Regions from separate parts of the Pseudoalteromonas sp. SM9913 genome, predicted to be linked through region 4. Evidence: predicted binding sites of a transcription regulator. Region 4 holds the regulator's gene; each other region holds the start of a gene.
The links. Region 4 encodes sigma-54, which starts transcription at its own class of promoters, with help from an activator protein. Its sites were predicted from a motif close to GTTGGCACGNNNNTNGNNT; they were not measured.
Positions count from the first base shown of each region.

Region 1: a site for sigma-54 is predicted at 1,853-1,871, ahead of PSM_RS06730 (EF-hand domain-containing protein). Genes of this name have one in related genera too.
Region 2: a site for sigma-54 is predicted at 2,142-2,160, ahead of fliS (flagellar export chaperone FliS). Genes of this name have one in related genera too.
Region 3: a site for sigma-54 is predicted at 4,902-4,920, ahead of PSM_RS14160 (TorF family putative porin). Genes of this name have one in related genera too.

Region 1 covers NC_014803.1:1,464,587-1,472,152, reverse strand. The annotation lists gene rluB (23S rRNA pseudouridine(2605) synthase RluB) at 1-554, opposite strand, end outside; gene scpB (SMC-Scp complex subunit ScpB) at 551-1,141, opposite strand; gene PSM_RS06730 (EF-hand domain-containing protein) at 1,293-1,814, opposite strand; gene PSM_RS06725 (hypothetical protein) at 2,015-2,446, opposite strand; gene xthA (exodeoxyribonuclease III) at 2,687-3,493, shown strand; gene PSM_RS06715 (energy-coupling factor ABC transporter permease) at 3,499-4,146, shown strand; gene rlmA (23S rRNA (guanine(745)-N(1))-methyltransferase) at 4,143-4,946, shown strand; gene yfbV (terminus macrodomain insulation protein YfbV) at 4,930-5,376, opposite strand; gene PSM_RS06700 (acetate kinase) at 5,630-6,844, shown strand; gene pta (phosphate acetyltransferase) at 6,846-7,566, shown strand, end outside.
Region 2 covers NC_014803.1:2,410,056-2,417,621, reverse strand. The annotation lists gene pseC (UDP-4-amino-4,6-dideoxy-N-acetyl-beta-L-altrosamine transaminase) at 1-323, opposite strand, end outside; gene pseB (UDP-N-acetylglucosamine 4,6-dehydratase (inverting)) at 337-1,338, opposite strand; gene PSM_RS11060 (hypothetical protein) at 1,384-1,707, opposite strand; gene fliS (flagellar export chaperone FliS) at 1,707-2,102, opposite strand; gene PSM_RS11050 (sigma-54 dependent transcriptional regulator) at 2,470-3,906, shown strand; gene PSM_RS11045 (DNA-3-methyladenine glycosylase I) at 4,038-4,625, opposite strand; gene PSM_RS11040 (sensor histidine kinase) at 4,755-5,867, shown strand; gene PSM_RS11035 (sigma-54-dependent transcriptional regulator) at 5,864-7,288, shown strand; gene fliE (flagellar hook-basal body complex protein FliE) at 7,446-7,566, shown strand, end outside.
Region 3 covers NC_014803.1:3,077,199-3,084,764, forward strand. The annotation lists gene rplN (50S ribosomal protein L14) at 1-339, opposite strand, end outside; gene PSM_RS14140 (AsmA family protein) at 614-2,551, opposite strand; gene PSM_RS14145 (hypothetical protein) at 2,788-3,207, shown strand; gene PSM_RS14150 (helix-turn-helix transcriptional regulator) at 3,216-3,416, shown strand; gene PSM_RS14155 (hypothetical protein) at 3,566-4,729, shown strand; gene PSM_RS14160 (TorF family putative porin) at 5,022-5,699, shown strand; gene PSM_RS14165 (YIP1 family protein) at 5,894-6,604, shown strand; gene PSM_RS14170 (efflux RND transporter periplasmic adaptor subunit) at 6,653-7,566, shown strand, end outside.
Region 4 covers NC_014803.1:428,949-436,514, reverse strand. The annotation lists gene PSM_RS02025 (calcium/sodium antiporter) at 1-526, shown strand, start outside; gene PSM_RS02020 (KpsF/GutQ family sugar-phosphate isomerase) at 530-1,501, shown strand; gene kdsC (3-deoxy-manno-octulosonate-8-phosphatase KdsC) at 1,502-2,053, shown strand; gene lptC (LPS export ABC transporter periplasmic protein LptC) at 2,050-2,604, shown strand; gene lptA (lipopolysaccharide transport periplasmic protein LptA) at 2,594-3,133, shown strand; gene lptB (LPS export ABC transporter ATP-binding protein) at 3,130-3,855, shown strand; gene PSM_RS01995 (RNA polymerase factor sigma-54) at 4,190-5,689, shown strand; gene hpf (ribosome hibernation promoting factor) at 5,716-6,003, shown strand; gene ptsN (PTS IIA-like nitrogen regulatory protein PtsN) at 6,008-6,460, shown strand; gene rapZ (RNase adapter RapZ) at 6,480-7,322, shown strand; gene PSM_RS01975 (HPr family phosphocarrier protein) at 7,342-7,566, shown strand, end outside.

The sequences.
Region 1 (7,566 bases), 1.0 Mb from region 4:
TACCAACGATTAATACCTTCACCGCCCATAGGCTTGATACCAGTGAACTTTGCGGGGCCATCTTCAAGTTCTACGCCACGCAGTAAGTTTTTCATTGTTTCGTCAGTGACTTCACCAAATACACGTGCTGAATATTCGCGTTCAACTTCATAGCTTGGGTGCATTAAGCGGTTTGCCAATTCACCGTCATTGGTAAACAGCATTAGGCCTGAGGTATTCACGTCTAATCGGCCTACTGCTATCCAGCGATCGCCATCAATACGAGGTAAGCGGTCAAAAACGGTTCTACGGCCTTCAGGGTCTTTACGCGTACTTAACTCACCCTCTGGTTTGTTATACATAATTACACGACAAATTCTGTCTGCTTTTTCTTCTATTTTAACGGTATGGCCGTCAACACGAATTAAATCGGTTTCTTCAACCCTGTCGCCTAACTTAGCTACTTTACCGTTTACACTCACACGATTTGCATCAATGTATTTTTCCATTTCACGGCGTGAGCCTACGCCTGCACGGGCTAGGACTTTTTGTAACTTTTCACCTTGTATACTCATTCGGATGGTTCTCTCACAGAAGGATCACTTAATAACTGGGTAATTTTACTTTGCTGTTGCTCTGGCAATGCGGGTAAATCATGAAGTCCCGTTATCGAAAAATAATCTAAAAATTGTTTAGTCGTTGCATAAAGTGCCGGTTTACCGGGTACTTCTTTATGCCCAACTACTTTAATCCACTCTCTTTCAAGCAGAGTTTTAATAATATTTGAGCCAGTTGCTACACCCCGCACTTGCTCAATTTCACCACGGGTAATGGGTTGCTTGTATGCAATTAACGACAGGGTTTCGAGTAAAGCTCTCGAGTATTTAGGGGCACGTTCTTGCCATAAATTACTCAACCATGGGCTTAAACTACTGCACGCTTGAAAACGATAGCCACTGCCTACCTCAACCAAACGTATTCCACGCGTCTGATAGTGAACTTGAATGGCCTCTACAGCATCATTAATGCGCGCCATAGAAATTGCTAAGTCGTTTAAAACCGTGTCCTTAAGATGACGTTTTGATACGGGCTTGCCTGCCACAAAAATCGCCGCTTCAATGATTTCAATTAATTGTTCATCACTAATTCGCCGACCAACCATAATCACTCTAAAGTTAATAAAAACACACAGCCATCTATTATGACAGAACAACGGCAAACTAGGAAAACATATTAATAAAATAACATTTTATAGGTATAAAAAAGCCAGTGAAAAACACTGGCTTGGTATCAAATGTATTTAATAATGTAATTTAGCTATTTTTAAATTGCTCAAGTGCATCGTCCTCTGCAACAGAATCACCATGCTTTTGGATATAGCTATTAAACTCTTTTTTACTTACTCGTTTATCTTTATTGCTGTCCATGTAACCAAAATGATTTGAAATATCATCATCGTCAGCTTCAGAAACTGAAATAAAACCGTTGCTATCATTATCTAAGCTTTTAAAGTCATTTTCTATTTTATCAAACTTCGCAATATCAGCCTTAAATGCAGACTCACTCACTTCACTATCTGTAGCAACTTTCCCAGCATTTAGCTGCATATAAGCATCATATTCATTACGGCTTATTTGATTATCCATATTTGTATCTATATTTGAAAAGTGCTGCCAAATACTATCATCGTCGGCTTCTGTTTTAGAAATAAAGCCATCGCTGTCGTTATCTAAGCTTGCAAAATCACTGTCGATTTTTTCTAAACCTTGATTTGAAGAACAAGCGGCTAAACTCAATGCGGCTAAAACAGTAGAAGCTATCGTTAATTTTTTCATCAGACGTATCCTTGTATTAATAAATTTCAAATCTAGTAATACAAATACGATGCCAAAAAATAAACTATTAAAATCAAACAATTAACCAAGAACAACTTCTATAACGATATTTAATAATGCAATTTTTGCAAGCTACTCTGGTAATTTTTGCAAAAAAAAAGCTCGGTAAGAACCGAGCTATTTATATCTAATACGGTAATTTAGATTGCAGCGTTTTGGTAACGCTTAACAAAATCAGTAACGCTTTGGCCATTACACTTTAATGAATTTAAGTTACCAATTTGCTTACGTACTGGTTGTAAGCCTTGCTTTAATGCAGTCATACATAACTGTGTTTCTTGGTGTGAATCTTTTGCAAATACTTCTACTTTAGACACAACTGATTGCGTTGCTGCTTCTTTTTTTGCAATGTCACGGATGTCTTGACCGTTACATAGGATACTTTTTGAATAACGCGATAAATATACACCGTGCTTTGCTGCCATTTTACGAGCAGCCGAAAACCCCTCATTGGCGCTTACTACACATAAGTTAGACTCTAATTTGTTGTCTTGGCTGTAATACGTATTGCTTTGCGCAGTAGCAGTTACAGAAACAAAAAGAGAGGCGGCTAAAAGTAATTGAGTTTTCATCAGGTAGTCCTATTTGAACGAGTTAAACAAACGATTTTTGCGCATTATATAGACAACTTTTAACATATCAATTGAATATTTTATTTATTTTATTATTTAATATTGCATTTACAATGTTTAAACATTAAGCAAAAATTGATCAACATTTGTGCAGCTATTTTCTCGTTTCAGTCATGTTATGTCGCTCCAAATACTGATACAATTTAGCTAACAATGAAAATAAATTTGAAGGTAAACTTTATGAAAGTGATTTCTTTTAATATCAATGGCCTGCGTGCTCGCCTACATCAGTTACAAGCTATTATTGATAAACACCAGCCAGATATTATTGGTCTTCAAGAGATAAAAGTGCACGATGAAGCATTTCCGCTAGACGATGTACAAAAAATGGGTTATCACGTTTATTTTCATGGACAAAAAGCGCATTACGGTGTGGCAATGTTATGCAAAAAAGAGCCTAAGTCGGTATTAAAAGGCTTTTCCACCGACACAGATGAGTCGCAAAAGCGAATGATCAGCGTTACCGTAGAGCAAGAAAATGGCCGTGACCTGCATGTCATGAATGGCTACTTCCCGCAAGGCGATAATATCAACCACGAAACTAAATTCCCTTATAAACGTCAATTTTATCAAGACTTAATGACTCACCTAAATAGTCATTACACGCCTGATCAAGATGTAATTGTAATGGGCGATATTAATATCTCTCCAACCGATTTAGATATTGGTATTGGTGAGGTAAACGCAAAACGCTGGTTAAAAACCGGAAAATGTTCATTTCAACCCGTTGAGCGTGAATGGCTAGCAACGTTATTAAACTGGGGCTTTAAAGACACCTTTAGGGAGCAAAACCCAGAAACTAACGATCAATACTCATGGTTTGACTACCGCTCTAAGGGTTTTGTTGATAATCGTGGCCTAAGGATTGATGTGGTTCTGGCAACGCATGACTTAGCAGCTCGCTGTATCGACACCGGTATAGATTACGAATTACGTGCTATCGACAAGCCTTCAGATCATGCGCCTATTTGGTCTGAGTTTAATTAACGATTATGCTAAGTGTGCAATTACAGGCATTACTGTGGATTGGTGTTATTGTTATTGGCTTTTTAAGTGTTAATAAATCAACATACGCCAATTTATTTAATACGCCAGCTAGGCAAACTGGCGTGTTTGCCTGCGCGCTGGTGCTCGCTTTACTATGGCGTATAAAAGCCGGTATTTTACCTGGGCTTGATCTTCATATATTGGGCATTACTGCTGTTACGCTGATTTTAGGCTGGCGTCTGGCTATTTTAAGTTGTGTATTAGCAACAGCCCTGCTAACTGCTTTTGGACAAATAGCATTCGAGCTGATTGCGGTAAAATTACTAATAAGTGCGTTTATTCCAGTATTATTAAGCTACTTTGTATTTATGCTTTGTTACCACTACTTAGCGCGGCACTTTTTTATCTATATATTTGTTTGTAGCTTTTTAACGGCTGGTGTCGTTGCTTGCGTTAACATTATACTCGGGGGTGTTTTTTATTACGCAATTGGCGAATATAATTGGCATCAGCTAACAGAAAACTACATTTATCTCAGTCCTATTTTAGCGTTTCCTGAAGCAATGCTAAACGGTATGGCAATAACTGTTATGATCACCTATCGCCCGCACTGGGTAAAAACTTTTTTTGATAAGGACTATTTAGGCTCATGAGTCTTCATTACCATTGCCCTATTTGCAAACTTCCATTGGCACTTAATGAAAAAACATTACGTTGTGATAATAATCACAGCTTTGATTTTGCCAAAGAAGGCTATGTAAACTTACTCCCCGTGCAAAATAAAAACTCTAAACAGCCCGGTGACTCTTTAGAAATGGTACAAGCAAGGCGTTCTTTTTTAGAGCAAGGCCATTATGCATTTTTACAGACAGCCTTAGCTAATTTAGTCAAACCGCTCAATGCAAATATAGTGATTGATTTAGGGTGTGGCGAGGGATTTTACACCCATGCTATAGCAAATAACACGCAAGCTACTGTGTATGGTGTTGATATATCTAAGTCGGCGGTAAAATACGCAGCAAAACGATACAAACAATGTCAATTTAGCGTGGCATCAATAAGCCACGCGCCCTTTAATGATCACCTTGCTGATGTGTTAATTAGCGTGTTTGCCCCTTTGTTTGACGATGAACTTTCTCGCCTTGTTAAAGAGGATGGCTGTTTAGTGGTGGCAAGCCCTGGGCCTATGCACCTCAAAGAGTTGAAAAAATATATCTATAATACGGTAAATGAACATACTGAAGTTGCTACGCCAACAGGCTTTAAACAATCATCGCAACAGCTCATTACAGAGCAAGTGTCACTCACATTTAGCGACGTAAGAAATTTAATAATGATGACACCCTTTGCATGGAAGTTCAGACCCGAGCATTGGCAGGCACTTGAACAAAAACAGCATCATAAGGTTACCTTGTCATTTTATATTAGCCAGTTTGTTAAAACTGCTCTTTAGTAAAGTTTTTATCCATTTTATCAAACATGTCTTTTAACAATTCAGCAAGCTCCAAATAGCGGGGCTTGTTTTTCCCCATTTGTGCGTCGTAACCGTTGGCGATCATTTTTGCAAACAACTCGTTGTACCATTGCAGCATAGCGGGTTCTAATTCTGTTTGCGCACGTTTACCTAGCCATAAAAGCCCTTGTAACGGCAAGGAGATAAAAAATAGACTACTGGCAATAGCTTGAGGTAAAAAATCAGGGCCTAAATAATTAAGCTGAAAAAACAAAGTTAGCATGGCTAAAATAGGCATTACTGTAATCGCAAGCTCGGTTGCTCTGATCACTTTAAACTCGGCAAATAATGGCGCGACCTCTTTACGCATAGGCCATGTTTTAGCATAAGCGCGCCCTAATTGAACTTGTGATATCACACTTTTTTGCATTATAAATCCTCACAATCACGGAATTTAACACTTGTAAAAGCATCTTGCTTATAAAAGTGTAACACAACTCTCACTTTATCGGTAAAAATGCTTAATTTCATTAGTAAAACTCACAAAAAGCATAAATTATTAAAAGAATTCCACAAAGCCCTTTTAATAAAGTCAACTACACTTTAGTCTATACCCATTTAAGCCTACAATGCTTATATATCAACCAAGTGTACTGATTAATATTTAAATGGAAAATGAATCTATGCCAACTCTCCCAAAAAAACCAAACCATGTTTTGGTACTTAATTGTGGAAGCTCAAGTTTAAAGTTTGCAATTATTGATGCAAACACAGGAAAAGACATTATTTCAGGTTTAGCTGAGCGCCTAGGTGCAGATGCTCCCTCAATAAAATATAAATTTAAGGGAGAAAAGACCACCATTAAACTTGCTGCTAATCAGGCACACGCGCATGCCATTGATACGCTGGTTGATTTAATAAAAGATCACAATCTTGATGAGCAACTAGTTGCTGTTGGTCATCGTGTTGTGCATGGCGGTGAGCATTTTACCCAATCAGTATTAATTGACGAACGCGTTATTGCAGGTATCACGCAAGCAGCCACGCTAGCACCTTTGCATGGCCACGCTAACTTGCTGGGTATTTCATCAGCGCAAGCATCATTTAAAAACTTACCGCAAGTAGCCGTGTTCGATACGGCATTTCATCAAACAATGGATGAAGTCGCTTATCTTTATGCCCTTCCTTATCAGCTTTATAAAGACTTTGGTGTTAGGCGCTATGGTTTTCATGGCACCAGCCATTTTTATGTCGCAGGACAAACTGCGAAGTTATTAGCACTTCCCATTGAAAACAGTAACTTTATTAGCGCTCACTTAGGCAACGGCTGTTCAGTGTGTGCGATTAAAAATGGCAAAAGTGTTGATACCAGCATGGGGTTAACCCCGCTTGAAGGGCTTGTTATGGGTACGCGCTGTGGTGACATTGATCCGGGCCTATTTAACTTTTTAACCACGCAACTCGATTACACTGCTCAGCAAATTGATGACTTACTCAATCAAAAAAGTGGTTTATTAGGCATAAGCGAGTTGTCTAACGATTGTCGCACCATAGAAGAAGCAGCTATTGCAGGCAACCAGCAAGCTATGCTGGCACTTAATATGTTTTGTTACCGCCTCGCAAAACAAATAGCCGCTTACATGGTTCCGCTGCAACAGCTAGACGCAGTTATTTTTACCGGCGGTATTGGCGAAAATTCCGATATTATCCGTGATAAAGTACTTAAACAATTGGCCTTTTTAGGTATTAATTTAGACCCACAAGCAAACCTTGATGCACGTTTTGGCCAAGCTGGGTTAATTAGTACAGCTGATTCACGTAGCAAAGCGGTTGTTATGCCCACTAACGAAGAATGGGTGATCGCACTTGATGCCGCAAACATCACCAAGGAGTTATAATATGGCTCGTCGTATTATGTTGATCCCCGTTTCTACTGGGGTTGGTTTAACCTCAGTATCGGTGGGTTTGGTAAGGGCGCTGGAACAGAAAACTGTTAAAGTTAATTTTTTTAAACCTATAGCCCAACCACGCGCGGGTGAAACAGGCCCAGAAAAGTCAACACAAATTGTTACCCAAGGCTCACCTATTGATCCACCTACGTCATTTGCGCTGGATTACGCCGAGCAAATGATTGGCGATGGCAAAGGCGATGACCTGCTAGAAGAAATTGTAGAGCGTTTTCAAAGTAAAATTAACGATGATGAAGTGGCTATTATTGAAGGCATGGTGCCTACCCGTCGCCAACCATATGCGGGGAGAGTAAATCGCGAAATCGCACAAACTTTAGGGGCGGATATCGTTTTTGTACTTACCCCTGGCAATTACAACATTACTCAAATTGAAGACCGACTAGAAATAGCCGCTGGCAACTATGGTGGCATTGACCACCCTCGCGTGCTTGGCTGTATTTTTAATAAAGTGAACGCCCCCCTTGATGAGGAAGGTCGAGCTCGCGCCGATTTAGTCGATACCTATAAGCCAGAAGCGCTTGATAACGAATTAAACCGCTTAGCTTCTTTACCTATTTTTAGAAAAAACCCGTTTATGTTACTCGGCGCTATTCCGTGGGATTTTGAACTGGTTGCCCCACGTGTTAAAGATTTAAGTGCCTATTTAAAAG
Region 2 (7,566 bases), 1.4 Mb from region 4:
GTGCACATATTCCCTGTTGCTACATCAATATCCACAAAGTCTATTTGAGCACCACAGTACAGTGCACAATTTGCGGAAGCAACGAACGAAATAGGGGAGGTCCACACGATGTCATCTTTCCCCACATTTAACGCTAAACATGCAACGTGCAATGCTGATGTGGCACTGTTTGTTGCACATGCATAGGTGCTGCCACAATAATTTGCGATGGCTTGCTCAAAAGCGGGTACTTTTGGGCCTTGCGTTAACCAATCAGATTTTAAGACATCAACTACTGCGTCGATGTCTTGTTGAGAGATAGCTTGTTTGCCGTATGGGATCATGGAGTCATTACTTTTAAATTAAGGCTTCAATATTGAAGGCTTCAATTTCTTCAATCGTCATGTAATGTGGGTTGTTCAAAGAGTTATATTCAAAGCCTTGCTGAACTTTTTTTCCCTTTTCATTAAGTGCATTAACTGTAAAGTCATTACTACGACTGCTAAATTTGATGCCTGGTGCAATTACAAAATGATCGTTATATTCATAGGTTTCAAAACACAGATCGGCAGGGCACATAACTTCATGAAGTTTCTCTCCTGGGCGAATACCAATAATTTTAATAGGTAATTCAGGAGCCATTGCTTTTGCTAAATCAGCAATTCGAATTGATGGGATTTTAGGTACGAAAATTTCACCGCCCAACATGCGCGCGAAATTTGTTAAAACAAAATCAACACCTTGTTGAAGGCTTATCCAAAAACGAGTCATTTCGTCATGAGTGATAGGGATGTGATCACGGCCTTCATTAATGAATTTTTGGAAAATAGGCACAACTGACCCTCGCGAACATACTACATTCCCATAACGCACTACTGAAAAAGTCGTTTTATGGCCGCCTGCAATATTGTTTGCCGCTACAAATAATTTATCCGAGGCTAATTTAGTGGCACCATACAAATTAATAGGGTTAGCTGCTTTATCTGTAGAGAGGGCAATGACTTTTTCAACATTGTTATCAAGTGCTGCATTAATGACGTTTTCTGCGCCATTAATATTAGTTTTGATGCATTCCATTGGGTTGTACTCTGCGGCAGGTACCTGCTTAAGGGCTGCAGCATGGATGACATAATCAACGCCACGCATTGCGCGATTTAGTCGTTCTTTATCTCGAACATCACCAATAAAGTAGCGCATGCAAGGCTGATCAAAATCTTGCTGCATCTCAAACTGTTTTAACTCGTCACGAGAAAAGATAATAATTTTTTTTGGACTGTACCGCTCTAATAGTGTTTTTACATACTTTTTACCGAACGACCCTGTTCCACCTGTTATTAAAACTACCTTTCCATCAAACATGAGATTCTCTCCACAGCTAACCAGCCTAATATTGCCAAATCTATTTTAAAAGTTAGATTTATACTTATTTACAGCTTTTTTATTTTTTTGATTACCAACTATTTTAACCGCTAATAGTTGTTTTTGAGCATCCATTTTAGCAGATAGCTGTTCTATTAGGTTAATTAAAAACTCAAGTTCAGTCGCAGAGTAAAAAGCTTTTTCTCTTGTAAGTGATTCACTTATATATGTATCAAGCTTATTATGAATACTCAGCGCTTGCTCAATATCCCAATCCTCTGAGTCATTAATCAAACTCACTAGCTCATTACAATATTTGCGAGTTTCACTATCTGTAACTTGTGAACTCGTTATTTGCTTTAAAGCCATTATAGTTGTGGTTCTCTTTGCTCGAATGGAATTGCTTCCCAACCTGATTTAATCTCTTTAATCAAGGTAATTACTTCATCGATTTTATCTATATTGTTTTCAAGGTTTGCAGTTAATAAGCAGCGCTGGCAGTAGTCATACAAAGAGTCTAAGTTAGTTGATACTTCATTATTGTGTTCAAAATTTAATACCTGCTGCAACGCACCAAGTAGCACAATACAATCAGAGATTGCGTTGCCTTTTTTTTCTAACTCTTTACGTTCAATAAATCCTTTTGCAGCAGAGAGCTTGCCAACAATATTCACAAACACGAGTTTAACTTGGTCGTAAGGCGTCATTTCTTTAACACTGCTAACTGTTATTTGACGGTATTTATTGATTGATGCATGAGCCATAGGTAATTCCTCAAATTTTAATAACATGTTCAGAACTCTAAGCAAGTTTAGTTCCAACATAAGTTTGACTATTACTTTATCGGCAAAAACAGTCACACCTTTAAGTAATAATAGCAGTTTTTATGTGTTTCTTCTGTGTGGAATCGTATCATTGAAAATCGCATTATATGTCGTTTAATTCATCCTAAGTATGTATATCACTAAAACTACCTAGGCAATTAATAGTTATAAAGTATTGACTTTGTGCGGCCAGTGTCTGTTTTTTGGCGTTAATGTCAAAAAATCGCCGCTATTGCTTGCATCCAAACCCAACTGGCTTACAATTTGATTAATAAAACAAATTAGTGAAATAAATGGCTCGCTAAAGATGATCTTAATTTTAGATAATAATAACAATCGCTCTATTGGATTATACGCATCGCTTACTTTTATTGGTGAGGCTGTACAGTTGCAAACAGAAGCTGACTTTGAACAGGCATGCAGCCACTATCAAAACAAAGAATGTATTGTGGTGTTAGGTGCTTTGCAGTCTTTAGATCACGAAAGTTTAATTAAACGATACCCAACATTTCCTTTTTTACTCATTGGTGAAACGCTTAAACCTTTGTTGAGTTTGGCTAATGTTGTGGGGTTGATATGTGAGCCATTTACTCATGAAATAACCACACAGCTGTTACACGACTGTCAGCAATATCAGCGCATGTTGCCGCATGAACATAAAAATAACAAAGAGAAAAGCACCTTTGATGGTCTTGTTGGTGAAACCAAAGCGGTAAAAGATTTACGCTTTTTAATTACGCAGGTTGCTAAAACCGATGCTAACGTACTTATTTTAGGTGAGTCGGGCACAGGTAAAGAAGTAGTTGCCCGTAACGTACATTTGCTCTCTAAGCGTAACAAAGGCCCATTTGTGCCAGTAAACTGTGGGGCTATTCCTGCTGAGCTATTAGAAAGTGAACTATTTGGTCATGAAAAAGGCGCGTTTACTGGGGCTATTTCAGCACGTAAAGGCCGGTTTGAATTGGCGCAAGGTGGCACGCTATTTTTAGATGAAATAGGGGATATGCCGCTGCAAATGCAGGTTAAGTTACTGCGAGTACTACAAGAGCGTAGCTATGAGCGCGTTGGCGGTACCAAAGCGATTCAAGCCGATGTACGTGTTATAGCTGCAACCCACCGTGACCTTGAAAGCATGATAGAAAAAGGCTCATTTAGAGAGGATTTATACTATCGTTTAAATGTTTTTCCTATTGAGAGCCCATCTCTTGCTCAACGCGCAGAAGACATACCATTACTACTTAAAGAGCTTATGCGCCGTGTAAATGAACAAAGCGGTACTACGGCTAAGTTTACAGAGCGTGCTATTGATAGTTTAAAAGAACATTCTTGGCCGGGTAATATTCGTGAGCTCGCTAACTTAGTTGAGCGTATGGTTATTATGTTCCCAGACAAGGTGGTTGATGTTCCTGATTTACCCAATAAATACCGCTACATTGAAGTTGAAGCCTATGAGCCACAGTACCCAGAAGAGCTGATGGAGCGTGATGCCTTTAATGATATTTTTAGTGGCGGATTTAGCGAAGATGAAATAGATCTAGAAGATGATTTTGTTCAGGCTGCACCTGGTTTATTGCCCGATGAAGGTATTGAGCTCAAAGAGTACTTAGCTGAGCTTGAAATTAACTTAATCACCCAGGCATTAGAGCGCTTTGATTACGTTGTTGCCCGTGCTGCTGAAGTGCTTGGCGTAAGACGAACCACACTGGTCGAAAAAATGAAAAAATATAACCTTTCTAGAGATTGAGAGCTAAGTGCATGTGCTAGGTACTAGGCGCTAGGTGTTAGGTTAGAAAAAATAAACACCGCGTTTAATGCAAACTCGGCGCTATACTTGTCAGCGGGTTTACCCCGCGTCTCGTAACCCGTAACCCCCACCTAGCCTAGCTTTTTAACTTCTTCTTTTCTAAAGCAATTATTACTATGATCGTTAACCATTCCACAGGCCTGCATGTAGGCATACACTGTGGTTGGGCCTAAAAACTTAAAACCGCGCTTTTTTAAATCTTTTGCAAATAACGTTGATGCTTCAGTAACTGCAGGGTAATCCGCAAGCGTCTCTAAATCGTTTACCTGAGGTTTATTACCAACAAACCGCCACTGGTAATCACTAAAGCTGCCAAACTCTTTTTGAATAGCAATGAAGCACTTTGCATTATTAATTGTTGCGGCTATTTTTAAGCGGTTGCGAACAATTCCCTCATTTTGCATTAATGTTTCTAGGTCCTGCTCAGTAAAGGCCGCTACTTTATTTACATCAAAGTTTGCAAAGGCGTTTTTATAATTAGCGCGCTTTTTTAATATGGTGTACCAACTTAACCCTGCTTGTGCAGATTCTAACGTTAAAAACTCAAAAAGTAGTTGATCGTCATACACAGGAACGCCCCATTCATGGTCATGGTAATCCACATAGTCGGGCTTTGAGGTATCTAACCATGGGCAGCGGCACTGAGTCTCTTTATTCATGCATGTTCCTTTGCGCGTCATTTTTACGACACGCGTTTTGTTGGTTTAATTTATTGAATTTACTAGTAAATAATTTTGGTACATATTGTGCATTAGATACAGTATCTACATTATTTTAGAGAGTTGATTATGGCCCTTGCAAGTGTGCTAAAACCCCAGTTTATTTCTGCTAATCAGTATAACCCATGTTTACTGCAAGAGGAGTATGTTGGTGAGTTGAGTGATTTGCGTCAACAAGCAAGTTGGCTCTCTCATCTGGTTGATACCATGCCTGCGGGCGTGATTGTACTTGATGGTAAAGGAATGATCGCTAAGGCAAACCAAATAGCTATCGATATGCTCGGCGAGCCATTAGAAGGAGAGAAGTGGTTTAGCGTTATTCAGCGCTCATTTCGTCCTCATCAAGATGATGGTCATGAAGTGTCGTTAAAAGATGGACGCTTAATAAAGCTCGATATTACTGCACTCGCGCCTGAGCCTGGGCAACTTATACTAATGACCGATTTAACCGAAACCCGACGCTTACAAAAGCGAGTCGCGCATATGCAGCGTTTAAGTGCCTTAGGTAAAATGGTTGCGTCTTTAGCTCATCAAGTACGCACACCGTTATCAGCGGCTATGTTGTATGCCGCAAATTTAGGCTCAAAACGCTTACCCGAAGCGTCTCGCGGCAGTTTTCATACTAAATTAATGTCACGTTTAAAAGATTTAGAAACCCAAGTAAACGACATGCTGTTATTTGCTAAAAGTGGTGATCAGCAAGTTGTTGAGCAAGTGTCGATGCAACAGCTACTAAGTGAAGTTAAAGCCGGTGCCGATGCTATGGTAGCGCTCAATGATAGCGAATTAAATGTGAGCTTACCTGAACCCGATATTGAAATTATGGGTAACAAAACAGCATTGGCAAGCGCAATTCAAAACCTAATTCATAATAGTATTCAAGTCATTGGCAGTGGTGCACAAGTACATCTTAGTGCTTTGCGTGATATGCAAGATCCTGATTATGTTCGCATTAGTGTTAGTGATAATGGCCCTGGGCTTGATTTAGCACAAACTGAAAAAATATTTGAACCCTTTTATACCACTAAAAGCCAAGGTACTGGTTTAGGACTTGCCGTTGTAAGTTCAGTGGCCAGTGCACATCAGGGACGTGTTGAAGCAAACAACAACCCACAAGGGGGAGCAATTTTTAGTATGTTGCTACCTATTAGTGTCACATCTAAATTAGGGGAGTCACAATGAGTAACACTATTTTAGTTGTAGAAGATGACGCCGGACTTCGTGAAGCATTAATTGATACGCTTGAAATGTCAGGTATAGCCTGTATGGCCGCCAATAGTGCCGAGCAAGCCATGGTGCTACTAAAAAAAGAAGCATTTTCATTGGTGGTCAGTGATGTACAAATGGGCGCAATGAGCGGCTTGGATTTATTACGTAGTATTAAATTAAATTACCCTGATTTACCCGTACTAATGATGACGGCCTACGCCACTATTGATGATGCTGTAGAGGCTATGCGTTTAGGCGCGATTGATTATATGGCCAAGCCATTTGCACCAGAAGTGCTATTGAATATGGTGAGTCGTTACTTACCAGAAAAAGAAAAAGAAACAGACGGGCCCATTGTCGCCGACCCTAGTAGTATTCAATTACTCGAACTTGCTAATAAAGTTGCTCGTTCAGATGCCAGTGTGATGGTGCTTGGGCCAAGTGGCTCTGGTAAAGAAGTACTGGCGCGTTATATTCATGACAAATCAAAACGCTGTAATGAACCGTTTGTAGCGATTAATTGCGCTGCTATTCCAGAAAATATGCTCGAAGCCACTTTATTTGGTTATGAGAAAGGTGCGTTTACCGGTGCGATACAGGCTTGTCCTGGTAAATTTGAACAAGCGCAGGGGGGTACTATTTTACTTGATGAAATCACCGAAATGGATTTAGGCCTGCAAGCCAAGCTGTTACGTGTACTTCAAGAGCGTGAAGTTGAGCGTTTAGGTGGTCGTAAAACCATTGCACTGGATGTACGTGTGCTTGCCACAAGTAACCGAGAGTTAAAAGAAGCGGTTGCTGAAAACCAGTTCCGCGAAGATTTATACTATCGACTCAATGTTTTCCCACTGCTATGGCGACCACTGTGTGAGCGCCCAGGGGACATTATTGTGTTGGCTAAGCATTTGATTGAACGTCACTTAAGTAAAAGCAAAGAGCCAATGGCGTATTTAGATAGCAGTGCAGAGCAAAAACTGCTTAGCCATAGCTGGCCCGGTAACGTACGCGAACTAGATAACGTTATCCAGCGAGCATTAATTTTACGCAGTGGAAATAGTATTGATGAGCATGCTATTTTTATCGAAAATCTAGCCCCAACGCATTTTGTGGCAGAAACTAAAGCTGACATTGAACCTGTAAAAAGTAGTCTCAGTAACGCTTATTATGATGAAAAAGCAGCGCCTGCAGATGAGCAAAAAAATGATTTGTTAGCCGTCGATACTGGTAGTTACAAAGATGAGCTTAAAGATAAAGAACATCGTATTATTTTAGAAACCTTGGCACGCTGCCAAGGAAAACGTAAAGAGGTCGCCGAAACCTTAGGTATTAGCCCGCGTACTTTACGCTACAAATTAGCACAAATGCGTGATTTAGGTATTTCCCTCCCAGCATAACCCCCATAAGCCCTAAGTTCAATCACTTGAATTTAGGGCTGTCAAAACTCTGACTGCTTAATTATTTTACTTAAAGCTTTGTTTTAATTGGTTTTAATTTCTGGCATGTTTTGTGCTTTATTCTCTTTAAGAGTTTACTGCATTATCAGAGACAATTATGAAAATTCAAAACAGTGCTTTATTTCAAGAAATGCAATCAATGGCTGCGGAGGCCACACGTAGTAATCAAGTTAATAACTTGCCAACGCAAGTGCAATCAACCTCTACAGCACAGTTTG
Region 3 (7,566 bases), 680 kb from region 4:
TTTCATGAACTTTTCATTACGAAGTTCGCGAGTCACAGGGCCGAAAATACGAGTACCAATAGGCTGCAAGTTATCATTTAAGATAACAGCCGCATTGCTGTCGAAACGGATCAATGAACCGTCTGGACGACGAACGCCTTTTTTGGTACGCACAACTACCGCGTTTTTAACATCACCTTTCTTCACTTTACCGCGAGGAATCGCTTCTTTTACAGAAACTTTAATGATATCGCCAATCGCTGCATAGCGACGGTGTGAACCACCAAGGACTTTTATACACTGCACTTTGCGAGCGCCGCTGTTATCAGCAACTTCCAGCTGAGTTTGCATTTGGATCATGTTAATGACCTCCGGTGTAGTAATTACAACTTGTCTTAAATTTGTTTAAAATCAAGACATTTCGATTGAATTCCACTCAAAAAACATACTAGATGTCTCTTAAGGGCGGGCAATTGTATCAGCATTGAGGGGGGAGTGGTAGGTTATTTTTTAATTAATTTAACGCGGACGATAAATTAGAAACTGGTTTTTTATGCTATCTATCTAAATTACAGGTGGTTATAAAACAAACAAGGCACCTTTACGGTGCCTTGTTTTATATCAGTAATTAAAATTAGCCAAACAAACCTTTTAATTTGTCTTTAATTTTGTCTTTAGCTTTTTCTTTTGCTTCATCTTTAACCGCACTGCCTATATCTAATTTTATGCCAACATCATGAAATGGGCCTTTTATCCTCAGGGGAATTTTAAAGCCAGTGCTATCATCGGTAGTACCCTGACCTTCAATAGAATCAACTAAACCTGTTACTAGGCGGTAATTAACCTGAGTTTGCGGTAAATCAACGTCTCCTTCACCTGAAATACGTATTAAGGGGCTGATCAACGATAAATCAGTATTTTTGCCTACGCCATTGGTAAAGTTAAAACTACCAGAAAGTGCAGAGAAATCTGTTTTCTCAGATTCCTCAAATCCTGTATCTAATCCCTCAGACACGGCATTAAAGTTGCCTTTAACTAGCTCTTTCCCCTTACGCACCATTTCTGCTACGTTTGCTCCCTTAACTGCACCATCAGCGAACTTGAATCCTAGTTTACCATTAAGCGCGTTAATAAACGTTTTTTGGCTTTGCCCTGCTGTGGTTAGATTCCAGTTTAAAGAGCCCTTGCCCATTAGCTTATCAAAGCCTGCAGCATCGCTAAGTAATGGCTGTGCGTCTATTTTATCTAAATCGAAGTTGGTTGCTATTTTATAAGGAGTATTTTGAGCATTGATAGTCACCACCCCTTTACCTGTTCCTTCATAAGCCGCAAAGCTGTCTAAACTTAATTTAGCAACGCTATTTTTTAGTGCCACAGTAAACTGGTTGGCGCCGAGTTTAATATCGTTCGCTTTTAAGCCACTTGAACGGACAATCACATTTGCATCTAATGCATTTAAGCCACTTAAATCAATTTTAGTATCATCCCACACTATTGGCTCTGCAGGCTTAGAGTCGTCTTTTGCTGGGACTTCTTTTTTAGCTACGGTTTCAGGTAAGTAAGGATTTAAATCAAGCATGCCTAAGTCAATATCAGCATTAACAGCTAAGCGACTGCCTAAATTTAACTTACTTTTACCTTTAATCTCGAGTGCATCGAGCGTTGCTACTAATTCAGTTAAGTTAAACTCTTCACCGAGTAAGTGCATTTCGGCATTGATGCTAAAGGCGTTAAACGCATTGTTTTTAGCGTTTAAGTCAACTCCTTGCCAGTTAGCAATATTTTTAACCGAATCACCGTTAAGTGTTAAAAGTCCTTTAATGTCTTGGCCTTGTTTGGCTATGCTGCCATCAAACATTAGATCTACTAAACGTGAGTTAAGCGTTTGCTTTACATTAAATGTGGCGCCTTCAATCGCTTTTGCTGGTGTATTAAGTTTTACATCAAGCTCAAATCGCTCTTGCATATAAGTAATAGCACCGGTTACTTCAAGCTGTTTACGCAGTGAAGGCAGTAATATAGCCAGTTCTAAATCGCTAATTTGTTGTTTAGCACCCGTTTGACCATCTAAATAAGTAAATGACCCGCCATAAATAGCGACTTCACCTAATTGAATATCAAAGTTTTCAGGTAGTTTGACTGCCTCTCCCGCTTGAGTTTGTTGCTCTGGTTGCTTGGCCACTGCATCAAATAACTGCCAGTTTGCTTTGCCGCTTTTATCGGTTTCTAGCAAAATATCAGGCTCATTAATTACAAACTTTTCTAGCTTTAGTTCGCCACCGAGTAATGAAAGCCAAGGAATATGAACAGCAAGTTGCTGCATACTCGCCATATCAGCGCGAGAGCCACTGGGCATATTGGCAAAATGCACATCATTAAGTTCTAACTTTAATGCAGGAAATACACTGAGGGTTTTATCGCCCTTTATGGTTAATGTGCGCCCGGTTGTTTTTTCAACCTGCTCAGACACTTTATTAAAAATGGTATCAGTAGGAATTAAAAAAGGTGCAGCAACAATTAACGCTATGCATAGCAATAATATGACACCAATAACTTTAAATAAGGTCTTCATGATCATCCTTTCAAACGTGCAAATAATGTTCTTATCATAGCGGGAGTTAGCGCCAAAAGCATTGCCCAATAACTAAAAATCTACTTTCCTACATTCTAACGTGGGTATATGAATTGTAACTGAAACATTTTGATACCTTTAGGTTACAAAAAAATATTGACCAAATGATACCTACAGGTTACATTGATACCTACAGGTTACAAAATATAAATTAACACTTCCACAGGATGGACTTTATGAAACAACAAGATATTAAAACTGAAGAAAAACTTATGAGTCAGAACGCATGGTTTTCGGTGTTTATGGGTATCACTTTACTAATAATCAGTGGCTACCCAATTATCGGAAACACGTCAGCGCCGTTGCTGATTTTAGGAAGCGCCGCATTTCTTGGTTCTTTCCTTATGTTTGTAATTAGAGGTGGCTTTACATGGAGAATGAAATATCACCTTACTTATAAAGATGAATACTTAAATACTATAGATACTATTGCTTATAAACATGTTGTATTAGCATTGTTATTTAGTATGGGCACGGTTTATTTATTCTCTGAAGGCCTAACTTTACACATATCTCATAGCATGATGGCTACTTTTTACCTTGCTATTATGTGTTTGGCATACGGAATTTCTATTTTTTGGCAAAGCCGTGATTAGGAGTTAATGTGCAAAATCATATAGCTGAATTTCGTAAAAAGGCAGGGCTTTCACAGCAAGAACTGGCCGATGCTATTAATGTTTCACGAAAAACCATTAGCACGGTTGAAACATCTCGTTTTACACCCTCGGTGATCATTGCCTTAAAAATAGCACAGCACTTTAATACCTCAGTTGAACGGCTGTTTTCACTCGATGAACACGATTAATACAGTAATGATGCAATCTTGTGTTAATTAACTTACCAAGATTGCATCCCCTGTATTCTCCGGTATGATGCACGCCCCTGTTGCTGCTGGCTTATTTAAGCTAAAATGAAGCGACTAAAAAGTATATCTAACCGGAGAGTCTACAAGGCATGAAGAAACTGCTAATTTCACCGTCAAAAATGGCATTAGGCGAGCAAGAAAGTCAAATTTATCAAAATATTCTGAAGCAATCTTCAGAGCTAAGCCTAAACCTGATGGCTGTGAAAGTGGAAAACCATCCAGAAGACTTTTTAGGTTGGTGTTATGAGCTATTAAGTGCAAGCCGCGACCGTATTAATTACGACTTACTCGAAAGCCAACAATTACCACTATTAAAAAAGCTGCACGACCAACTTATTTCAGCCATTAGCTTTTTACAGTTAAAAACATTACGGGTAGCACCTTGGCCAGTAGTGAGTATGTTTGTAGAGCAACATAAAGAACTGGTGGCACTTGATGAGCAATTACGTTTAACTGCTTATATTGCAGGTCTGCGTGAAAAGCCGTTAAAAGAGATGATCCCTGAAGACTTACTCGCTTTTAGCGGTAAGCATATGGCATCACTCGATACGAGTACTTATAACTTTGATGTAGAATGGTTTGCCTCTACCAAAAGCGCCAAAGGTTTTCACCAGATGCTGGCTGATTTGCCAGGCGCATTCGACGATGCACTCAGCAACATTCCACTTGAGGGTGATGTAGCGCAAAATGATTACCAACAATTTGTAATTGCTTACTTGAGTGCATTTAATGGTAGTGATGAAAAACCAACTCTGGCGCCTGCCACCCGCTTATTAGCAATGCGCCGCCCTGATGTGTTTACTCCAATTAGTAACAGTCGCTTAGATGCACTTTGCTCCGCACTTGGTATCACCAAATTAAATAACCGTGACTTTGAGCGTTACTGGCAAGATGTAGTACAAAGCATTCACGCTATGTCATGGTTTAAAATGGCCAATGCTGGTAATGAACTAGAAACACAGTTGGTGGACATTAAAGCGCTTATACCTTGCTTTTTTTACTATGCAGATACTAATACTGCAGATAACTCTAACTACATTAAGCTACTTAATAAACCTACACGTAGCACTTCTAGCAGCAGTAAAGCGCCACGCCGAGGCAAAGAATCTGCTGAGATTTTAGTGGATCGCGCTCTTGCTGCTGATGATGTTCCAGAGCATATTCGTGCTAAACGTGACTCTATTATTAGCGAAGTACAAAAAGGCCGCGGTGTTAACGAAACAATTACCCTAATGCGTGCCATTTTTGGTTAATTAACCCACAAGAAAAATAAAATAGCCTAGCAGCGCTTTGATGGTGCAGCTAGGCTATTTTTTGCACCAGCAAAGTGAACCTGCTAAATAATTACTTTTCTATCCCTACCTCATATTATTTTCAATACATTGTTTTAAATAATAAAAATAATTTATAAACGAATAAGTTTAATTTGGCACACACAGTGCAAATACCCCATTAGTAACATAATAAAATGCCGCCAAACAAAAGGTTGTAGTCGTTCATAATAAAAAGCCTTGGCGTGCAAAATCATACAATGGGAAATGAGACATGCTAAAACTACAAAAAACAATATTGATCAGTGCATTGGCATTAACAGGAATGACATCAACTACTGCATTTGCTGAAGTAACAGCAAATGCAGCAGCCACTTCAAACTACTTATGGCGCGGACAAGAGCAAACTGGGGGCGATGCAGCTGTATCTGGCGGTATTGATTACGCTAATGAATCTGGATTTTATGCAGGTACGTGGGCGTCAAATGCGTCTTGGGCCGATGAAATGACCTACGAGCTAGACTTATACGCAGGTTTTGGCGGCGCAATTAATGAAAGCGTGAGTTATGACGTAGGGTATATCTATTATGCCTACCCTGATGCGGCATCAGGTGCAGATGCAGATTTTTCTGAAGTCTACGGTAGCATTAGTGTGCAAGGCTTTACATTTGGTGCAGCCGTACTTGCAACTTCTGCTGCCAATGGTGACGGTACTGATTTTGGTGATTCATTGTATCTAAATGCCGATTACAGCTTCGCTGTTGGTAGCAATGGCACAGAAATGGCGCTACATATAGGTCATTACTCAGGCGATTTCATCGGTGATGACAATATTATTGATTATGGTATTTCGGTGTCTAAAGATGGTTTTACTTTTGGCCTATCAGATAACGACATGGACGGCTCAGATGTAAAAGCTTATGTAGCCTACGCTGTCGACTTTAGCCTATAAAAAGAATGTGTTACTTGCTGCAACACTAAGGGCCGAAAGGCCCTTTCTCGTTTTAAATAACTTAACTAGATCTAATCACGCCACACCTTGTTAACAAACCGTTACAATTAATAAATCAACTTACCTCGCTTTTACCTTAGTATATGACTGATAACTATATAGTTCACTATTGAGAAAATCATAAAGGAATAATCATGAAGTCATCTAACGCGCTATCTGCTTGTATCGACATTTTTATCAGCCCAAGCAAGGCTTTTAATGGGCTAAAAGAAGCTAAAGGCTGGTCTTGGCTTGCTTTTGCACTTCTCGCTCTAACCCTTGCAGCCTCTGCTTATACATTTTATACCACTGCAGACTCACAATTTATTTTAGACCAGCAGGTTGCTGCAGCGAGTGTGGATGCCACAATCGGCGAGAAAAAAATGATCCGTCAAAGTATGGAGCAAAGCCTCGATAACCAAGTGTGGTTTGCAATTGGCGGGGGTATTTTCGGCCTTCTTTTTATAAATGCACTCCTATCTGGGTATTACATGTTGATATCTAAGCAAGACCCTGATGCTAATTATAGCTATGGTGCGTGGTATGGTTTTGGTGTTTGGAGCATGATGCCCATGGTTATTTCAAGTTTAGGTGTTGTTGCGCTAGTTCTTACAGCCAGTAACAATGAATTACCTATTAGTTTATTCAATTACGCGTCTATAAATCAGTTATTTCTGGGATTAGAGCTTGGAGATAGCTTCTATAATATGATGGAGAGTTTAAGTATTTTTAGTCTTTGGAGCATAGCTTTGGTTGCTATTGGGTTAAAGTGTTGGACTAATTTCAGCTTTAATAAAGCACTTCTTTTTGCTGCGCTACCGACCATTATCATTTACAGCATCTGGACAATTATTATTGTTGCTTAAAGGAATGTAGGCAAACTTTTCTGCCTACTCATAAATACGGAAATAAAAATGAAAAAAGCGATTATCATTACCCTTGCAATTGCAGCTTTTATTGCTCTTATCGTATCAAAGCAAATTACTGGCGATGAAAAAGCACCAGAGGTAAATGTTGCACAGGTTGAGCAAGGTAGTATTGCAGACTCCATTATGGCCTCTGGCAATTTAGTCTTTAATACTCAAGTGCAGTTACGTTCAGAGGTAACCGGACGAGTCGACAAGGTGTTTGTTGAAGAAGGGCAAAGTGTAAAACAAGGCGACATTTTAATGCGCTTAGATACCACTGCTTTTGAGTCAGAAGTAACACGTAATAAAGCGGTATTGCGAGCTAGCGAAATAGAAATAAAACATAGTAAAACACGCCTTTTGAACTTTGAACGTCAGCTTAAACGTCAAAAAGAGCTTTATGACGTAGGCCTAGCAGGGCAAGAAGTATACGAGAACTTACAAAATGCACGCGACCTTGCCAAAATAGATATTGAAGCCAGAGTAGAGTCTTATAATCAAGCCAAAGCCTCTCTTTCAATCGCTGAAGATAGACTTAGCAAAAGTGTATTTCGTGCTCCAATGAGTGGTTTGCTCGCCTCAGTAAATATTAAAGAAGGCGAAACCGTTATTGCCGGCACCACTAATATTATTGGCTCAGATTTAATGCTGGTTGCCGACCCAAGCGCTATTTTAGCTGAGCTCAGAGTTGATGAAACTGATATTGCTGGCATTAAATTGGACCAGCATGCAGATATTTATGCTGCTGCGTACCCCAATCAACCCTTCACTGGCAAGGTCATTAACATTGGAACCTCAGCAAAAAACCAAGCAGGTTCACAAGGTTTATCATTTCGAGTGAAAGTGTTACTTGATAATACCGATAGGCAACTATATGCAGGTATGAGCTGCCGTGCAGAAATCGCAACAAGCCTTGCTGT
Region 4 (7,566 bases):
GCGAGCTAAAAACCAAGACGATCCGTTTGTGAGCGAAGCCTGTGACGAAGTACCTGACAACGTACCAACCAAAAAAGCTGTTTTTTGGCTGGTAGTGGGTATGATTTTACTGCCGGTTAGTTCACACTTTTTAGTTGGCTCAGCCGTTGATATCGCAAAATATTTTGGCTTAAGTGACTTAGTGATTGGTTTGACCATTATTGCTATAGGCACCAGCTTACCTGAACTTGCAGCTTCAATTGCAGGTGTACTTAAAAATGAAGATGACTTAGCGCTGGGTAACATAGTTGGTTCGAATATTTTTAATATTTTAGCGGTATTACCGCTGGCAGGATTAATTAATCCATCGGTTATCGATACTTCGGTTGCTAACCGTGATGTTATTATTATGATTGGCGCAACCTTGGCGCTAATTGCTATGTCATTGAACTTTAGAGGTCAAAGACGTATCAATAGAATAGAAGGTGGCTTGCTCATCGTCGCATTTATGATTTACCAAGGTTATATTTTTAGTCAAGTAGGATAGCCCATGTCAACGCTAAACTTTATTCAACAAGGGTTACGTGTTCTAGAGATTGAACGCCAAGCACTCAGCGATATTACACAATACGTTAATGAAAGCTTTAACCAAGCCTGTCAATTAATGTTTGACTGCTCAGGTCGTATTATTGTTATTGGCATGGGTAAATCAGGCCATATTGGTAACAAAATAGCCGCCACTCTTGCCAGTACCGGCAGCCCCGCATTTTTTGTTCACCCGGGTGAAGCAAGCCATGGTGATTTAGGAATGATCACAGCAAATGACGTGGTTATCCTCATTTCAAACTCTGGTGAAACCAGCGAAGTACTTAATATTATTCCAGTATTAAAGCGCATTGGTGCCAAAATGATTGCCATGACAGGCAACCAAGGCTCAACCATGGCAACATTGGCAAATGTGCATGTGTGTATTAAAGTTGAACAAGAAGCCTGCTCATTGGGCTTAGCACCTACTGCAAGTACCACTGCCACACTCGCTATGGGTGATGCCATGGCGGTGGCATTATTAGAAGCACGCGGCTTTACTGCTGATGATTTTGCACTATCGCACCCTGGTGGTAGCTTAGGCAAGCGATTACTCTTAACTCTTAAAGATGTTATGCACAGTGGTGCTGATACACCTATCATTAACGAGACGCAAACGATTAAAGATGCCTTAATTGAAATGTCGGCCAAAGGACTCGGCATGACCGCTATTGTTGATAGTGACCAGCAATTATCAGGCCTGTTTACCGATGGCGATTTACGCCGTATTTTAGAGCAACGTATTGACATTCATAGCACTGAAATTAATGTTGTGATGACCAAGTCGTGTACTACAGCCACCCAAGAGATGCTCGCGGCTGAAGCGTTAAATATTATGGAACAAAAACGTATTAATGGTTTAATTGTAATTAATGAGCATAATCAACCGATTGGCGCACTAAATATGCAAGACTTACTTAAAGCGGGAGTGCTATAAATGCAATTTGAAGATCTCTATCAACCGCTAAGTGATGATGCAAAGGCGCGCGCAAAAAAAGTAAAGCTATTAATTTGTGATATTGATGGTGTATTTTCTGATGGCCGTATTTACCTTGGAAACCAAGGTGAAGAACTCAAAGCATTTAACACCAAAGACGGATTTGGTATCAAAGCCCTGATTAACAGCGGTTTTGAAGTCGCCGTAATCACTGGGCGCCATTCTCATATAGTGCAGCAACGTATGAGCAGTTTAACCGTACAACATATATATCAAGGCCAAGAAGACAAGCTTATAGCCTATCAAGAATTAAAACAAAAATTAGCGCTTAGCGATGAGCAAATTGCTTATATAGGTGATGATGGCCCAGACATGCCAGTAATGGAGCAAGTCGGTTTTGCGGTTGCCGTAAACGATGCTCATCCACTTATTAAACGTTTATCACATTATGTAACCCAACTGCCCGGCGGTTTTGGTGCGGTAAGAGAGCTGACAGACTTACTTATGCTCGAAAATAACAAGCCACTAACTAGCCAAGGAACGAGTTCATGAATGTAGCGCGCATTATACTGAGCGTTTTATTCATAAGCTGTATGGTTTGGCTCTGGTATCCTTATTTTACTAAGGTTGATATTACTGCAAGCGAAGAAACACAAGTTATTGCTAAGCCTGATTATACCGCTATTGAGCTAAAACAAACGGCTTATAATGAACAAGGTAAAGTGAGCCATAAGGTAACTGCGGTAAAAATGGAGTTGTATCAACAACTCGGTTTTACCTTTTTTGAAAAGCCTATATTCACTTTATACAACGAGCAGCAAACATGGCGTATTAACGCCGATGAAGCCACCCTCTACGACGACCGTCAACTGGTGTTAGAGGGTAATGTAACCGCTCAAAACTTAGTAGATAACGCCATGATCGATACGATCAACGCCCAGACCATCAATGTTGATATAAAACTATTAACCATGCAATCACAGCAGCCTGTCGTTATTACAGGACCTAATTTAAAAATCACAGGTAAAGGCCTTGAGGCCGATTTAAAAACCGAGGTGATTAAACTTATTAACCATACGCGAACCCTATATTATGACCAATAACCTATTTAAAATTTTAATTTTTCCCTCACTATTAATTGCTTTTAACAGTAATGGCGCTGAACCTGCTGAAGCCCCCGCTGCTAATCAAATTTCAATTAGTGCAGATAAGCAAGAAGGTCAATTAAAAGAAAACGTAGGCATTTTTGAGAAAAATGTTGAAATTATTCATGGTAATCGCCGTATCACAGCTGACCGTTTAGAAGTGCATAAACGCGATGAGCTAGGCGATAACAAACAGTTATTAATTGCCACAGGCAGCCCTGCATATTTTGAAGAAACCCAAGCTGATGGCACCATAATGAGCGCCAGTGCTAATGAAGTGCGTTACGATGTGTCGCTGCGTTTTTTAACCTTAATCGGCGATGCAAGCATTGCTCAAGCAGGTCAACAAATAACAGCTAAAAGTATCACTTACGATATCGAGCAGCAGTTAATTAGCGCAGAAAAAGACGAAAACTCAACAGACCGTGTACACACTATTTTAGTGCCTGTTGAAAATAAAAAAGAAGATGATAAAGGCCAACCATGAGCACATTAAAAGCAGAGCTATTAGCTAAAAGCTATAAAGGTCGTGAAGTTGTAAAAAACGTTGGCCTAGAGGTTGAAGCTGGCAGTATTGTGGGGTTACTTGGCCCTAATGGTGCAGGTAAAACCACCACCTTTTATATGATTGTAGGCCTTGTCCCTAGCGATAAAGGCAAAATATCAATTGATGATAAAGATATTACTTTATTACCGATGCACAGCCGAGCGCGTTTAGGGATTGGTTATTTACCGCAAGAGTCGTCTATTTTTAGAAAGCTGACTGTTTATCAAAACTTAATGGCTATCTTAGAAACACGTAAAGAATTAAATAAACAACAACGCGAAGATACCTTAAATAATTTACTTGATGAATTTAGCATTCAGCATATCCGCGATAGTCAAGGTATGGCTTTATCAGGTGGTGAACGTCGCCGCGTTGAAATTGCTCGCGCGTTAGCAGCAAACCCTAAATTTATCCTTTTAGACGAACCCTTTGCGGGGGTTGATCCTATCTCAGTATTAGATATTAAAAAGATTATAGAGCATCTTAAAAACCGAGGAATTGGCGTACTTATCACAGATCACAACGTACGCGAAACTCTTGATGTTTGTGAAAAAGCCTACATAGTTTCTCATGGAGAGTTAATTGCATCAGGCACTCCAGAATATGTATTAAACGATAAAACAGTACGCGATGTTTATTTAGGCGAGCAGTTCAAGCTCTAATATGTGTGTTATTCCACTAAGCATCTGCTAAGATTAATCATACTTAGGTCTGTTGACCTTTCAAGGTTGAATTTGCAGCAGTCTGTTTGGTATTTAGGCAAGCCAGAGCCTATGTGGTGTGGTATTCCCCATAAATAGGCGATAACGCAGCATCAATGCCAAACAGGCGCTGCCCTTCGGGTTCTGCCTAGGGACGATTTACTCTTTGTTGCTCGGTTTTGACTTAGCCCACTAGGTTACAAACCTCGCGCCGCAATTAAACCGCCCCTAGTTTGAACAAATTTTAATCCGTAAAGGTCAACAGACCGTAATTTAAAAGGATTGTTAGAGATACATGAGGCAATCATTACAGCTGCGCATGGGCCAGCAACTTACAATGACTCCACAGTTGCAACAAGCAATTCGCTTATTGCAACTCAGTACATTGGATCTCCAGCAAGAAATTCAAGAAGCGCTCGATAGCAACCCCTTGCTTGAAGTTGAAGAACACGATTACAGCGAAGACACTGCAGGTAAAAACGAACAAAAAGCCGATAACGATGACATAACGCTAAGTGCCTCAGCTGACGATAAACCTAGCGAGTATGAGCAAGATAGCGGCGAAGCAATGACCAAAGACACTATTAGCGATGATATGGCTATGGATGTTACTTGGGATGAATATATGAGCGCTGCGCCTGCCTCTTCATCGGGCCCAATGCCAGAAGATGAATCTATTTATCAAGGCTCTTCGACTGAAACGCTGCATGAGTATTTAATGTGGCAACTTCAACTGACGCCGTTTAGTCCTACCGATGAAGCGATAGCTATTGCAATTGTAGAAGCTGTAGACGACTCAGGGATTCTAACCCTTAGCTGTGAAGAAATATTAGAAAGCTTTAACCAAGAAAACGACGGCGAAGATGAAGTTGAACTTGACGAAATAGAAGCGGTACTAAAGCGTATTCAACTATTTGATCCAGTGGGAATAGCCGCGCGTAGTTTACAAGAGTGCTTGTGTATTCAGCTAAATCAATTTGATAAAGACACACCTTTTTTAAACGAAACAAAAATGATCTTAACCGATCATATTGATTTACTTGCTGCACGTGACTATCGCACGTTAATGAAAAAAACAAAGCTTAAAGAAGATGAGCTTAAAGAAATCATGACGTTGATTCATACGCTCAGCCCAAAACCGGCAGACACTATTGTCAGAGAAGAGTCTGAATACGTTATTCCTGATGTGTCGGTTAAAAAAGTTAAAGGTCGTTGGGTAGTTGAATTAAACCCAGATAGCATGCCTAAGATCAGAGTAAATAGCCAATATGCAGCTATGTCGCGTACGGTTAAATCAAGTGGTGATAGCCAGTTTATTCGCTCGCACTTACAAGAGGCTAAATGGTTTATAAAAAGCTTAGAAAGTAGAAATGACACGCTACTTAAAGTAACCAACTGTATTGTGCAGCAGCAACAGGCCTTTTTTGAACACGGTCCTGAGGCTATGAAGCCTATGGTGCTTAACGATGTGGCTGAAATGGTGGAAATGCATGAGTCGACTATATCGCGTGTTACTACGCAAAAATACATGCATACACCACGTGGCATTTTTGAGCTTAAATATTTCTTTTCAAGCCATGTAAGTACTGAAAATGGTGGCGAATGTTCATCAACAGCAATACGTGCATTAATTAAAAAATTAATCGCTGCAGAAAACTCAGCTAAACCATTGAGTGATAGTAAAATTGCAGATATATTGGCAGAGCAAGGAATTAAAGTAGCGAGGAGAACCATTGCAAAATATCGCGAATCTCTAGCTATTCCCCCGTCTAATCAACGTAAAAGTTTGATTTAAGGCGTACAACAAAGAGGAAAATGTTTATGCAACTGAATTTAACTGGTCGCCATGTAGATATTACCGACTCGCTTAGAGACTACGTAAATAGTAAATTTTCGAAGTTACAGAGGCACACTGATCACATAACGAATGTGCACGTTATTCTCGATGTAGAAAAACTAAACCAAAAAGCTGAAGCAACCGTTCATGTTAGTGGCGCTGAGATTTTTGCCTCTACTGAGCATCAAGATATGTATGCCGCTATAGACTCGCTCATTGACAAGCTAGATCGTCAAGTAATTAAACACAAAGAGAAACTTGCTCGACACTAACACTATGAAACTAAGCTCACTTATCTGTCAGGACTGCAGTAAAGCTGCGGTCCTTTTTAATAGTAAAAAAAGAATTTTAGAATTTATCAGTGAATTGGCTCACAATAAGCTGCCCTATTTAACACAACAAGATATTCTTAATGCATTAACTGCAAGAGAAAAGCTAGGAAGTACAGGCATTGGTCGAGGCATTGCTATTCCACATGGTCGCATGAGTGGTGCTCAAGAGCCCCTAGCTTTGATTTTAGTGAGCGAAACAGCTATTAATTTTGATGCGATTGATAACCGACCGGTTGACATTTTTGTCGCGTTAATTGTTCCCGATGGCGATAATCAGCAGCATTTGAAGACGCTAGCCACGATTGCTGATAAGCTCAATGATAAAGAATTTTGTAAACAGTTACGCGCCGCCAAATCGGATAGCGAACTGTATCAGGTTATCGTCAGTCAATCGTAGTAATAAAGAAAGGTGATAAATGGAATTAATAATTATAAGCGGTCGTTCAGGGTCAGGTAAATCTGTGGCGTTACGCGTTGTGGAAGACTTAGGTTATTATTGTGTAGACAATATTCCTCTTAATTTATTACCATCATTAGTGCGCAGTGTTTCCGACAGTTATAATAAAATTGCCGTGAGTGTTGATGTACGTAACCTACCTAAAGAGCAACAGCAGTTTAATGAAATCATTGAATATTTACCTGGTTTTACTAAACCAACGGTATTTTATTTAGACAGTGACGATCAAACATTAATAAAACGTTTTTCAGAAACGCGACGTCTCCACCCTTTATCTATTGATTCTTTGCCGCTTGATTTAGCCATAAAAAAAGAAAAACAACTACTTGATGTATTGATTAACCGTGCTGATTATATGATTGATACCACAGATTTAAGTGTGCATCAGCTTGCTGAGTCTATTCGTGAAAAAATACTCGGAAAAAAAGATAAACAACTGATCATTACCTTTGAGTCATTTGGTTTTAAACACGGCATCCCTAAAGAAGCAGATTACGTATTTGATGCCCGCTTTTTACCAAACCCGCATTGGGAGCCTGAACTTAAGCCACTTACAGGGCTGGACCAACCAGTAAAAGACTACCTAGCAAGTCACAGTATAGTGCAAAAATTTACATGGCAAATTCAAACATTTGTGCAAACATGGCTGCCGCATTTAGAACGAAATAACCGCAGCTACTTAACCATTGCAATTGGCTGTACCGGTGGGCAACACCGCTCTGTTTATTTAGCGCAAACCATTGGCGAAAGCTTTGCAATGAGCCATCCTAATGTAAAAATTCGCCACCGAGAACAAGAATAATACCGAGTGAGAACATGCAATGCGCTTAGAAAATACATTTTTAATAAAAAACAAATTAGGATTACACGCTAGAGCGGCGACAGTATTAGCTCAGCTTTCTGTGCAATTTGATGCCACAATCACTTTATTTCAAGATGACAAACAAGCCGCTGGCGATAGCGTGCTGGCACTTATGTTACTCGAAAGCAGCCAAGGCAAAGAAGTTAAGGTGGTATGCGAAGGCCCCGACGCTGAGCCTGCACTT